3 regions of the Pseudomonas sp. WC2 genome follow, and region 3 is predicted to be linked to each of the others. Evidence: riboswitches for the same ligand, from Rfam matches in the RefSeq annotation. Region 3 holds a riboswitch; each other region holds the start of a gene.
The links. A riboswitch is a leader RNA that binds a small molecule or an ion and turns the genes downstream of it on or off. The one in region 3 is predicted to bind cobalamin.

Region 1 (4,470 bases), on a different contig from region 3:
TGGTCACCGGCAGCGTTCGCACCACGTTGAGAATGCTCAATTGATGCTGAATGTCGAGGTGATTGGCGGGCTCGTCCAACAACAGCATCTGCGGTCGCTGAGCCAGTGCCCGAGCAATGTGAACGCGCTGGCGTTCACCGCCGGACAAACTGCGCCAGAGACGATTGCGCAGGTGCAGGGCGTCCACATCGATCAGCGCCTGCTCGACGATGGCATCGTCCGCCGCTGACCACGGTTGCAGCGCCGACAGCCACGGTGTGCGCCCCAGCGCCACGGCGTCGAACACGCGGATGCCGTCGTCGGTGTCGGCCTGTTGCTCGACCACCGCGAGGGTTTGCGCAATGCGTCGGCGGGGCATTTTACCCAGACGCTGACCGTCAATAAGCACCTCGCCAGCGCTCGGTTCGCGCAGCCCGGCGAGCAGTTTCAGCAGCGTCGATTTGCCCGAGCCATTCGGTCCGACAATGCCGAGGGTTTCGCCACGCCGGACCTCAAGCCTGACGCCGTTGAGCAGTTCGGCGCCGCGCACCTTGAAGCTCAATCCGCTACAACTCAGGACGCTGTTCATCGCGCGGACCTGCGGCCAACCAGAATCAAGGCAAATACTGGCGCGCCGACCAGCGCCGTGATCACCCCGACCGGAATCACTTGACCCTTGATCAACGTGCGCGACAACACGTCCGCGGCAATCAGAAACACCGCTCCACCCAAGGCACTGGCCGGCAACAGTCGGCCATGGCCGGTGCCGAGCAACAGGCGCGCGGCGTGGGGAATCACCAGACCGACAAAGCCGATCGAGCCGACAATCGACACCATCACCGCCGTCACCAGCGCCGCGCAACCGATCAGCAGAATCTGCACGCGCCGCACTGCAATGCCCAGCGATGCCGCCGAATCCGCACCAAAGGTAAACGCATCCAGTGCGCGCCGATGCCACAGACACACCGCCAGCCCCAACAAAGCCGCCGGCACCGCCAGCCACACCGACGGCCAACGCACGCCGCCGAGATTGCCGAGCAGCCAGAACATGATCCCGCGCGCCTGTTCGGAGCTGGCCGAGCGGGTGATCAGAAATGCGGTCAATGCGTTGAACAGCTGCGAACCGGCGATGCCGGCGAGAATGATTTGCCCGGTGCCGCTGGCCGAACCACTGACCCGCGCCAGCAGAATCACCAGCACGAACGCCATCACGGCGCCGGCGAAGGCGCCGACCGACAGCGAGATAACGCCAGCGCCGACGCCGAGCAACGCGACCATCACCGCCCCGGTCGAGGCGCCCGCGGAGATCCCCAGAAGATACGGGTCGGCCAGCGGGTTGCGCAGCAGCGACTGCAAAATCACTCCGCACGTTGCGAGCCCGGCGCCGCAGGCCGCGGCGACCAGCGCGCGGGTCAGGCGATAGTTCCAGACAATGCCTTCGTCGATGGGGTCGAGCACATGTCCGGCGCCCCACAGTTTGTTGGCCAGCACTTGCAGGACGATGCTCGGTTCAATCGAGGTTTCACCAATGGCCACGCCGGCGATCAGTGCCACCGAGAGGATCGCCAACGCCAGCAGTACTCGGATCAATCGCTGAGTCATTTCGACAGGTCATAGCCGTTGATGGCCGTGGCCAGTTGTTCCAGACCATCGAACATGCGCAGGCTGGCCTGCATCGCCATGGCATCAAGAATGATGATGCGGTTGTTTTTCACCGCGTCCATGTTGCGTGTCACCGGGTCGCTGCGCAGGAACGCGAGTTTCTTTTCATAGTCGTCAGCGGGGAAGCGGCGGCGATCCATGCGCGCGATCACCAGAAAGGTCGGGTTGGCCTTGGCAATGGTTTCCCAGCCCACGGTCGGCCATTCTTCGTCGGACTTCACAACGTTGCGCACGCCGAGGGTGCTGAGCATGAAATCGGGAATGCCTTTGTGCCCGGCCACAAATGGCTCGATGTCCATTTCGGCGCTGGAGAACCAGACCAATGCGCTGGCGTCCTTCAACTGTTTGCCTTGGGCGGTGGCGATGGATTTGGCGAGGCTGGCCTTGAGCTGGCCATTGAGCTGTTGACCGCGATCCTGCACATCGAAGATTTGCGCCAGTTGGCTCACGCTTTTGTAAATGCTGTCGATGCTGAAGGGCGCCAGCCGCGTGCCGTCGGCACCGACCAGATTGTCCTTGGCCTCGCAATCGGAGGGCAGCAGGTAGGTGGGGATTTTCAGTTCATGAAACTGCTCCCGAGTGCCGACCGCGCCTTGCGGACCGACCATCCATTCCAGCTCCACGGCAACCAGTTCCGGGCGCTTGCCGATGACTGCTTCGAAGCTCGGTTCGTTATCCGCCAGGCGTTCGATCTTGTCGTTCTGCGCCTTGTATTTATCCAGCACATTGTTGAACCACAGCGAAGTGCCGACGACTTTATCCGCCAGACCCATGGCGTAGAGCATTTCCGTGCCGGCCTGGCCGATGGTCACCGTACGTGCTGGGGCGTGCTGAAAAGTCAGCGTGCTGCCGCAGTTCTCAAGCGTCAGGGGATAGACCGTCGGTGCCGCATGAGCCAAGGCGCAAAGACTCAGACCGGTGATGAGGGTAGCAACGCGAGGCAGCAGCATGGGGCAGTCTCCAAGGGTTCCGTACGGGGCGGGGGGGTACGGATTGGAAACACACCTTCGAACGCGGTCAGGGAAACCTGCGCAAGGCCGGCATTTGATCAAAGACGCGCGGCACGATGTCCTTCCCGGACACCCCGCCGGTTAGTCAGTCACTGTGCCGGCAGGTCTCCTGACTGATGCGTCATCGCCGCGCTCCGGCCTTCCCGGGATTCACCCAGTGGCAGTCGTGGAGCAGGCTCAGCACCTACAGTTGCGGGGGCAGTTCCGATTGATGCTGTGCAAGCATTTCGGATTCCCTATTAATCCCGTGTGGAAACCGGCGGCGGCATGGTAGTCGATCAGGCCGCTGAAGGGGAGACGAATCTGTCGGGACGAGGATTAATGGCGGTTCATCAACCCGAGCAATACGCCCAGGCGCAGGCCCGGTTCAGACGGCGCCATCTGCGCGATGCCGAAGACTTTGAAGGCGGCCAGCATCAGCACCAGGCCGGCGGGCAGAATGCTTTGGCGATAGGGTTGCAGGCCGGCAATTTTGAGCTGTTGGACGTTGCTCACCTTCAGCAGAAGCAGCGACAGGCGCAGCAGTCCGCCGTAGGTAATGCCGTCCTGGCCGTAGTCATTGAGCCGATTGGCCTTGAGCGAAGGTGTGACTGTCATGACACTGTCATGATTCAGCGCCTATGCTGAGGTCAATACATCGCGTGTTCTTAAAGTTTCTGCTGCCAGTTTTGGCAGCTTTTTTTTGCCTGGGATTTGAGCGAGACCGCTGATCGTTCCCATGCTCCGCGTGGGAACGGCTCTAGGGACGCTCCGCGTCCAGTGACGCGGAGCGTCACGGGCTGCATTCCCACGCAGAGCGTGGGAACGATCAGGTGTCAGCAGGCTTGCGGGGTTTCGCCGCGCGCCAGGCGTGCGTTGATGTCGTCGATGACTTCAGGCAGCTCGGCAATGGTGTCGATCAAGTAATGCGGACGCGATGGCGCGAACATCTTGCCGATGCGCTCACGTTCTTCCGCGAGACGATCCGACGGCAACGCTTTGAACTGTTCGTAGGTCAATCCGAGCGCATTCCCCGAGCAAGTCAACGCCACCGTCCACATCCCCGCGCTACGCCCTTCAAGAATCCCCGGCCAGGTGTCATCAACCTTGACGCACGCGGCCACATCATCGATGCCCAAGGCAATCACGTTGGCCAACGACTGCGCCGGATACGGCCGGCCATTGGGCACTTCATCGGTGGCGACGACATGGTCAGCGACATAACCATTCTCTCGCGCCAGCTCGACAACCTTGGCCATCACCACCGCCGGATACCCGGAGCACGAACCAATCTTCAAACCCTTGTCGCGCAACGCCGCAATCGCTTCGAACGCACCGGGAATCACCGCCGAATGCAGGGCGATCTTCTCGATCTGCAACGGCATGAAGCGTTCGTAGATCGCTGTCACATCGTCGTCACTCGGCAAGCGATCAAACGCGGCGCGATAACGCTCGGCGATCTGCGGCAGGTTGCACAACGTGCGGATGTGATCCCATTTGCCCATGCCCATCGGGCCGCGCGCTTCCTCCAGCGATACCGCGACGCCGAACTCGGCAAAGGCTTCGACGAAAATCTGCGTCGGCGCAAATGAGCCGAAATCGACAACGGTGCCGGCCCAGTCAAGGATCGCGGCTTGCAGGTGAGTCGGTTGTTGGTACTGCATGGTCAATCTCCGTTTTCAGGTAAGCGTTGGCCGTCCCTCAAGGCAGGGGTCGGCGGTGGGCGTCAGGGGTGATCAATTCATGGGCGGCGCTGAGTCGAACAGTTCGGCAATCACCGGTCGGTTGCGACGGATGCCAAGACAACACAGGTGGTATTCGATGAAGAACGGGTGATCGA
Region 2 (4,470 bases), on a different contig from region 3:
TGAATACCGAACGAACCAATCCCGGTGCCATCGCCAGAACCGGCGTTGGAGTGGGTGATGATCGTGCCGCCAGCGTTCACGTCCACCGTGCCGGTCGGTGACTGGGTCGAGGCATAAATACCGTTGGCGTTGCTGTTGAGGGTTTCGATGCGATCACCGCTGTAAACAACCCGCACGTTGCCCGCCGTCGAATCCACCCGAATACCGCCAGCGCCAAAACCGCTGGCAAAAATGTTGCCGGAATAATCGATGAGGACGTTGTTGTTTTCGGCGCTGACGATGATGCCGTAGCCGCGTGTGGTGTTGGGGTTGCCGAACACCGTGAGATTGCCGCTGCCGGTGATGGTGGCATCGCCGGGGCCGCGTTTGATGATGTAGATCGCCCGCGAACCGGCGCTATTGGCAGCGTCACCGACAGTGATCGCAGCATTGTTTTCAATGCTGATCGAACCCGTGGCGCCGACGTTATCGTTGGCGTAGATGCCGTGCGCGGCGCCGCCGGTGGTGGTGATCGCGCCGCTGTTGACGATGTCGATGCTGCCGACGCTGGAGAACGCGCGGATCCCGAAACCGTTGAGGCCGCTGGTGCTGAGCGTGCCGCTGTTGGTCAGACTGGTATTGCCCGCCCCGCCCTCGGTAAACACGCCGAACGCATTCATGCCGATGGCTTGGACATTGGCGGCGGTGACCACGGTGGTGTTGCCATTGACCGCGCGTGTATGGACACCGGCATGGTTGCCAATGCCCGCAGTCGGCAGCGTGTCGTCGATAATCGGCAGGCCGGCGGACAACGCATCATCGTTGTTGACCAGAATGCTCACCCCGGCGCCGACGTTGACGTTGGTCTCGCCACTGCCGGTGGCTTTGGTCCAGATGCCGTTGCCGCCGAGCAAGGTGATCTGCCCGCTGCCCTGATGGCTCAGATTGATCGCCCCGCCACCATTAGCGCTGACGTCGATGCCATCGTGTTCGTTGCCGACCACGGTGTTGAGGATGTTCAGCGTGGTGCCCGAGGTCACCGAAAACGTCGACAACCCAGTGCTGGCATTGGTGATCGCCAAGGCGTCCAGTCCACTGCCGCCAATGTTGACCGTGTTGGTGCCGCCGTCGACGGTCAGCGTCGCATTGCCGGTGGTGCCGATGACGTTGGCGAACACTGCGTTGGCCGCTGTCGGTGGCGTGCTGTCGACCGTCGTGCCGCTGAGGCTCAGCGTGGTGTTGGCGTTGTTGCCACGGCTGTTCAGCGAAGAGCCTGCGGTGGTGGTGATGGTGGTGCCCGCTTGAGTGCTGATCGAGGCATCGACACCGGCAGTGGGCAAACAGGTTTGCGAGACGTTATAAGCACCCGCCGCGAGCGGCCCGCAGGCTGCTTGGGCTTCACTCAACAGCAGCGCATTGGCCACGGCCAACAGCAACGCGTTACGCCTGAAATGGGGCGCGAATCCCGGAAAGGATTGGTGGCTTGCGCCTGTCATCGGAACCTCCTTGTTCAACCCTCAGCACTATTGGATGGCCGTTGTTGGCGCCACGGAAATATTGCGGTGATTACCGCTATAGACCTTAGTAGTTATTTCCAAAGTCGCAGCGCTCCGCGGACCTGGCGCTGGCAGGCAAGTTGACGAACGGTCTGTCGAATGTTCAGATGCCGGCCTGTTTCAGGTGCCCCCTGCCGCCGTGCTTGGGGTGAAACGGGAAACCGGTAGGTTCTGTTTGAACGAGTCCGGTGCTGCCCCCGCAACGGTATGCGCGTGATGCTTTCGATACACCACTGTGGCCAGACGGCCATGGGAAGGTGAAAGCCTCGATACGCGCGAGCCCGGAGACCGGCCTGGAATTTCGTTTGGCAAAATCCTGCGGTGGGCGGGCATGGGCCGGTGTCGGCGTGTGCGCGGTGCCTTCTCCTGCATGCTCTTCTGCGAAGATCCTTTTCGAGAAGACAATGATTCGACGTTTCAACACCTCTGTTCCAACCCTTCTGTTCAGCTGTGTGTTCAGCTGTCTGTTCAGCCCTGCTCTGCTGGCCGATGACGCACCGCTGGAACTCAATCAGCAAATCGTTTCCGCGCCGTCAGTGGAGTCCACCACCGTCGCCGATATGGCGCACTACGGCAGCAAAGTCGAGATCGTCAGTCGCGAGCAGATCGAACGCGCCGGCCCCAGCGCTGACGTCAGCCGCGTGATGCAGATGTTCATTCCCGGCCTGTATGTCGCGCCGAAAAACGGCCCGTTCGACTACGGCACCTATTCGCTATTGGGCGGACGCAATGACGACACGCTGATCCTGCTCGACGGCGTGCGCCTGAATAACCGTCTGTACGGCGGTCTGTACCTGGACACCCTGCCGGCCAACGCCATCGAACGCATCGAAGTGCTCAAGGGCGGGCAGAGTCTGTTGTTCGGCACGCAAGCCGTCTCCGGCGTGATCAACATCGTCACCCGCAGCCCGCAATCGCGCAAAGGCGCCGGTGAGGTGAACGTCGGCGTCGATACGTTTGGCGGCACCACTGAAGATGCGCGGGTCGAGAACATTTTCAGCAATGGCTTCGGCGATCTCGGCTTGCTGGCGTACGTCAGCCACAACGTCTCCGATGGCTACCAGCCCTATCGCAACAGCGACCTGAAAAACGTCAGCGAGAAGAACCGCGCCTACGAAGTCACCACGTTTGGCGGCAAGGCGATCCAGTCGTTCGGCGATGATTCGCGGCTGGAATTGTTCTACCAGTATGCCGACGCCAACCTCGATTTCGCTCGCCCGGTCGACAACCACAAAACCACCAACGACCGCGTACAGCAGATCGCCACGGCGACCTTCGAACAGAACGTCAACGAGCGCCTGAGCTACTTCGTCAAAGGCCACATCAACGATTGGGACACGCGCTACACCCGGATCAACAACGTCGAGGGCGGTGGCACCAAAGTCATCAACCACAACGACTATTGGGGCTTCACCGATTGGGGCGTGCAGGCCGAAGGCAAAGCTGAATTGTCCGGCGGGCATGTGCTGGTGTTCGGTACGGACAACCAATGGTTCAAGGGTCAGGACGATGTGCTGATCATCGACAACGACAAGGCCGAAGCGCACGCCGTTTACACGCAACTGCGCCCGCAAATCGACGCCCTGCCCGACTGGCACCCGAGCATCGGCGTCCGTCATGAAGCCATGGGCGGCGGTGATAGCGCCACGGTCGGCATGCTCACTTCGCTGTATGACCTCAACGACCATTGGGCCCTGCGCGGCCAGTACGGCACGGCGTACAAACTGCCGAACGCCGAGCAACTGTTCGTCAACGAGCCGGGCGACGAGATCGGCAATCGCAACCTCAAACCGGAGAAAAGCCGCAACGCCGAACTCGGTGTCGATTACAAAGGCCTGCTGCTCGACCGTGAGTTCAGCGCCAGCGTGACCTTGTTCAAACGCAAGATCGACGACCTGATCACCCTCGACGATATCCAGTGGGTCAACGGTCAGGGCCAGATCCAGATGCGCGGTTTCGAGGCCGACGCCAAACTCGCGCTCAACGATCAATGGAGCCTGCAAGCGGACATGACCCGCAACCTCACCGAGTCCCGCGACGGCGTGACGATCAATGACATTCCAAGCTTCTTCGCCCGTTCGCGGGTCGGCTACGAGTCGGAGACGCGCATGTGGGGCGCCGGCGGTGCGATCCGCTATATCCGCGACGTGATCAGCTCGAAACACGTCGAATACGGCCACTATTCGGTGGTCGATGCCGACGCCTATCGCTACCTCGACCATGCCCATCAGCACCGCGTGAGCCTGTTGGTCGAAAACCTGTTCGACCGCGATTACGTCACCAGCCGCTCGAGCAACGTCGACAACCTTGGCCGGCCATTCACCTCCGAAGTACGTTACACGTACCGCTTCTGATGAGTGACATCCAAACCGTCGACGGTGTCGACACGCACCCGGACTGGTCGCATGTGCCCGAGCATGCGCGCCACGTGTTCATCTGTACCGGCCCGCGCTGCACCCAGCGCGGCGCCCAACAGTTATGGAAGACGTTGCGCCGGCATTTGCTGGCGCACGATCGCATCGAAACCCCCGGCGGTGTGTTGCTGACGCGCACGCACTGTCAGTTTCCGTGCAACCTCGGCCCGGTGCTGACGGTGTATCCGGACGCCTGCTGGTATGGCGTGCACAGCGACGAAGATGTGCAGCGATTGGTCGAGCAGCATCTGCTCGGCGGTGAAGTGGTCGAAGATCTGCTGATCAAGGCGCGGCCATGAGATCGCTCGTATGCTGGATCGGCGCCCTGCTCTGTTCATCGCCAGTGCTGGCCGACAGTTATCGCAACTGCGGCGAAACCTGGAGCGTCGCGCGGCCTTCGCGCATCGTCGCGCTGAATCAGCATGCCGCTGATCTGGTGCTGGCGTTGGGCGCCGGTTCGTCGTTGGTGGGCGTGGCGTATCTGGATGACACCGAGGCCGGTCAGCGGCCATCGGAGTATT
Region 3 (4,470 bases):
CGGCGAAACCTTTGACACGGAGGATGCCGTGCTGGACCACCAGTTGCGTCAGCGCGTCGAGCAGCAGGCTTTCGTCAGCTTGCGGCAGTTCGATCGAGATCGAATCGAAAGCGTCGTGATCGTGGTCATCGTGGTCGTCATCGCCTTCACCGTGGTGGTGATCGTGATGGCTGTGACGGCTGTCGATGTGCTCTTCTGAACCGGCGCCGAGGCCGATCAACACGTCCAGCGGCAGACGACCGTTGCTGGCTTCGATGATTTTCACCGCTGGCGGCAGCTCTTCGGCGACTTCAGCGCGCACGCGAGCGAGGTCTTCCGGGCTGGTCTGGTCGGCTTTGTTGAGGATGACCAGGTCGGCGCTGGCCAGTTGGTCGGCGAACAGCTCGTGCAGCGGCGATTCGTGGTCGAGGTTCGGGTCGAGTTTGCGTTGCGCATCGACCTGATCCGGGAATGCCGCGAAGGTGCCGGCCGCCACGGCCGGGCTGTCGACCACGGTGATCACTGCGTCAACGGTGCAGGCACTGCGGATTTCCGGCCACTGGAAAGCTTGTACCAGCGGTTTTGGCAGGGCCAGGCCCGAGGTTTCGATGAGGATGTGGTCGAGGTCGCCGCGACGCGCGACCAATTCGCGCATCACCGGGAAGAATTCTTCCTGAACCGTGCAGCACAGGCAGCCGTTGGCCAATTCGTAAACACGGCCAGTGGCTTCTTCTTCGGTGCAACCGATGGTGCATTGCTTGAGGATTTCACCGTCGATGCCCAACTCGCCGAACTCGTTGACGATCACCGCGATGCGACGGCCCTGAGCGTTGTCGAGCATGTGGCGCAGCAAGGTGGTTTTGCCCGAGCCGAGGAAGCCGGTAACGATGGTGACGGGGAGTTTGGCCAGTGTTTTCATCGGTATGCCCTTTGGCAAGCGGCGGGCATACGGGACGAGAACCGGCAACGCGCGTGCGCGCCGGAAGCGTTCGCCACCGGATCACCCCGCCCGGTTGTAGTGAGAATCTGTGACGAGGCAGGTCTCCTGGCTGACGGTGTTCAGGCGTGGGGCCTGGCGTTGGCTGCGCCTTCCCGCTGGCTCATCAGTTGAGCTGGCAGTGGCGTGGCAGCGAACATCACCGTTCACAGTTGCGGGGGCAGCCGCGGCATTGACCGCGTTCCCTTCTTAGCTTCGGCGTGGGCCGAAGAACCTCGAAGGCGCAAGGCTACGCATGGCTTGCTTATGGGTCAATGTTGGATTGGGGGCATATCCGTTTACCGCAGCAACGGATCCAGCCACAAAATTGACTAAAATCCCCGAGCCATGCTCTCCTACACACCTTGTTACGGGTGCCCTTCACAGGGTGAAACGGGAAACCGGTGAATCATGTGCTTTACTCAAGCCCATGTCAGTCCGGTGCTGCCCCCGCAACGGTAAGCGAGCGAAGCGTCAAAACCACTGTGCCAGTAAGGCATGGGAAGGTGACGCTTGCAGGTCGGCCTGACGCCACCCCCTCGTGAGCCCGGAGACCGGCCCGCAACACACAGTGCGCATCGTGCGTCGCTGAACATAACAAACCCGCGGTGGGCGGGCGCTGTTCGAACCCCTGCGTGCTCGTCACGCCGGGGTTTTCATGCGCTCTAGATCACCCGCTGACACTCCAGAGGGAAGCGCCATGTCGATCATCAGCAGCACCGGCAGCAACACGGACAAAATCGCCAGCACGGCCACATTGAGCCAACGCCTGACCGCCGCGATCTTCGCGTCGATTCTCGGCGCCAGCCTGGTCTATTTCGCCGGTTTCTCGCACATCGAAGCGGTGCACAACGCCGCCCACGATACCCGCCACAGCGCCGCGTTCCCGTGCCATTGAGACCTGCCGACATGATCAAGCGTATCGCGCAAACCGCAGGTTTCACCGGTCTGCTGGCCGCCCTGCTCCTCACTCTGCTGCAAAGCTTCTGGGTCTCGCCGCTGATTCTGCAAGCGGAAACCTTCGAGAAAGCCGAACCTGTTGCCGAGGTTCATGAGCACGCCGCCGGCACCGCCGCGCATACGCACGATGCCGAAGCCTGGGAGCCGGAAGATGGCTGGCAGCGCGTTGTCTCGACCACCGGTGGCAATCTGGTGGTGGCCGTGGGTTTCGCCCTGATGCTCGCTGGCCTCTATACCCTGCGCGCACCGACCAAAACCTCGCAAGGTTTGCTCTGGGGTCTGGCCGGTTACGCCACGTTCGTCCTCGCGCCGACCCTGGGCCTGCCGCCTGAATTGCCGGGCACAGCCGCTGCGGATCTGGCCTCGCGTCAGATGTGGTGGATCGGCACGGCCGCTTCGACTGCGGTCGGACTGTCGTTGATCGCGTTCAGCCGTCACTGGCTGATGAAGATTCTCGGCGTGGCGATTCTTGCCGTGCCGCACGTGATCGGCGCACCGCAACCGGAAGTGCACTCGATGCTCGCTCCGGAAGCTCTGGAAGCTCAGTTCAAAATCGCTTCGCAGCTGACCAACGTGGCGTTCTGGCTGGCTCTCGGCCTGATCAGCGCTTGGTTGTTCCGCCGCAAAAGCGATGGTCAATATCACGCATGACCCATGACCGCGCAGCGCCGACCTTTGTCGTCGGCCTAGGCTGCCAGCGCGGCTGCCCGGCCAGCACGCTGCGCGCGTTGCTTGATCAAGCGTTGCAGGCCCATCGTATCGAACTGGCGGCAGTCAAGGCGCTGGCCAGTATCGATCTGAAGCGTGACGAGCCGGGTTTGCAAGAGCTCGCCGAGCAACTGGCCCTGCCCTTGCAATACTTCAGCAGCGAGGAACTGGCCAATTATCAGCTCAGGCTCAGTCACCATTCGCAGATCGCTTTTGAGCGTACGGGTTGCTACGGCGTCGCCGAAAGTGCCGCACTGGCACTGGCCGAACAGCTGATTCAAGCCCCCGCGAAACTGCTGATTTCCAGGCAAAAATACGCTCAGGCGACCCTGGCATTGGCTGGCGCTGCTTAAAATCCCGATAATCCCCGCCATCGATCATGAGCAATCTTCATCTGTAGGGATTGCCGAGCCGCTTTTTCAAAGGATTCAACGATGACCGTCTACTTCATCGGCGCCGGCCCCGGCGACCCGGAATTGATCACTGTCAAAGGCCAGCGGTTGATCCGCAGTTGTCCGGTGATCATTTATGCAGGCTCATTGGTGCCAGCGGCGGTACTCGAAGGTCATCAGGCCGAGACCGTGGTCAACAGCGCTGAATTGCATCTGGAGCAAATCATCGATTTGATCAAAACCGCGCACGCCAAGGGCCAGGATGTGGCACGGGTGCATTCCGGCGATCCGAGTCTGTATGGCGCGATTGGCGAGCAGATTCGTCATTTGCGTGAACTTGGGATTGCCTTTGAAATCGTCCCGGGTGTGACCGCCACCGCAGCGTGTGCAGCGCTGCTGGGCGCCGAACTGACGTTGCCGGACGTTTCGCAAAGCGTGATTCTGACCCGTTATGCCGATAAAACCGCGATGCCGGCGGGTGAAGGACTCGGCAGTCTGGCGCAGCATGGAGCGACCATGGCGATTCATTTGGGGGTCAATCATCTGGATAAGATTCTGGCCGAACTGGTGCCGCATTACGGCGCGGATTGCCCGATTGCGGTGATTCACCGGGCGACATGGCCGGATCAGGATTGGGTGGTAGGGACGCTGGCTGATATCGCCGGGAAGGTCGAGGCCAAAGGGTTTCGGCGTACGGCGTTGATTCTGGTTGGGCGGGTGTTGGGCAGTGAGGTGTTTAGCGAGTCATCGTTGTATCGCGCCGGGCATGCTCACATTTATCGGCCATGAAGGCCTTTTCGCGAGCGAGCTTGCTCGCGAAGGCTTAGGCAAAATTTACCCATAAAAAAACGGCGCTCACGGGGCGCCGTTTTTATGTCCGCAGCGAACACCTTAGTAGTAGGCGTTTTCTTTCTGCGTGTGGTCGGTGACGTCGCGGACGCCCTTGAGCTCCGGAATACGCTCAAGCAGGGTGCGCTCGATGCCTTCCTTCAAGGTCACGTCGGCTTGGCCGCAGCCCTGGCAACCGCCACCGAATTGCAGCACGGCGATGCCGTCTTCAACCACATCGATCAGGCTGACCTGACCGCCGTGGCTGGCCAGCCCCGGGTTGATTTCGGTTTGCAGGTAGTAGTTGATGCGCTCGTTGACCGGGCTATCGGCGTTGACCATCGGCACTTTGGCGTTCGGCGCCTTGATGGTCAGCTGGCCGCCCATGCGGTCGGTGGCGTAGTCGACAACCGCATCATCCAGAAACGCTTCGCTGAACGAGTCGATATAAGCGGTGAAGCTTTTTAGCCCCAGCGCCTTGTCTTCCGGTTTTTCTTCGCCCGGCTTGCAGTAGGCAATGCAGGTTTCGGCGTACTGGGTGCCAGGCTGGGTGATGAAGACGCGGATGCCGATGCCCGGGGTGTTCTGCTTGGAAAGCAGATCGGCCAGGTAATCGTGGGCGGCGTC

Region 1: another riboswitch for cobalamin. It lies ahead of ACQ4OE_RS10045 (ABC transporter substrate-binding protein); the one in region 3 lies ahead of ACQ4OE_RS02510 (CbtB domain-containing protein).
Region 2: another riboswitch for cobalamin. It lies ahead of ACQ4OE_RS05095 (TonB-dependent receptor plug domain-containing protein); the one in region 3 lies ahead of ACQ4OE_RS02510 (CbtB domain-containing protein).

The regions. Positions count from the first base shown of each region.
Region 1 covers NZ_JBOBDR010000006.1:270,712-275,181, forward strand. The annotation lists gene ACQ4OE_RS10035 (ABC transporter ATP-binding protein) at 1-568, opposite strand, end outside; gene ACQ4OE_RS10040 (FecCD family ABC transporter permease) at 565-1,581, opposite strand; gene ACQ4OE_RS10045 (ABC transporter substrate-binding protein) at 1,578-2,591, opposite strand; cobalamin riboswitch at 2,734-2,927, opposite strand; partial or broken gene ACQ4OE_RS10050 (Ppx/GppA family phosphatase) at 2,970-3,230, opposite strand; gene phnX (phosphonoacetaldehyde hydrolase) at 3,467-4,294, opposite strand; gene ACQ4OE_RS10060 (LysR substrate-binding domain-containing protein) at 4,367-4,470, opposite strand, start outside.
Region 2 covers NZ_JBOBDR010000003.1:263,073-267,542, forward strand. The annotation lists gene ACQ4OE_RS05090 (autotransporter outer membrane beta-barrel domain-containing protein) at 1-1,475, opposite strand, end outside; cobalamin riboswitch at 1,641-1,846, shown strand; gene ACQ4OE_RS05095 (TonB-dependent receptor plug domain-containing protein) at 1,940-3,889, shown strand; gene ACQ4OE_RS05100 ((2Fe-2S) ferredoxin domain-containing protein) at 3,889-4,248, shown strand; gene ACQ4OE_RS05105 (ABC transporter substrate-binding protein) at 4,245-4,470, shown strand, end outside.
Region 3 covers NZ_JBOBDR010000002.1:106,461-110,930, reverse strand. The annotation lists gene cobW (cobalamin biosynthesis protein CobW) at 1-898, opposite strand, end outside; cobalamin riboswitch at 998-1,209, opposite strand; cobalamin riboswitch at 1,311-1,532, shown strand; gene ACQ4OE_RS02510 (CbtB domain-containing protein) at 1,656-1,853, shown strand; gene ACQ4OE_RS02505 (CbtA family protein) at 1,865-2,566, shown strand; gene ACQ4OE_RS02500 (cobalamin biosynthesis protein) at 2,563-2,976, shown strand; gene cobM (precorrin-4 C(11)-methyltransferase) at 3,058-3,804, shown strand; gene nfuA (Fe-S biogenesis protein NfuA) at 3,907-4,470, opposite strand, start outside.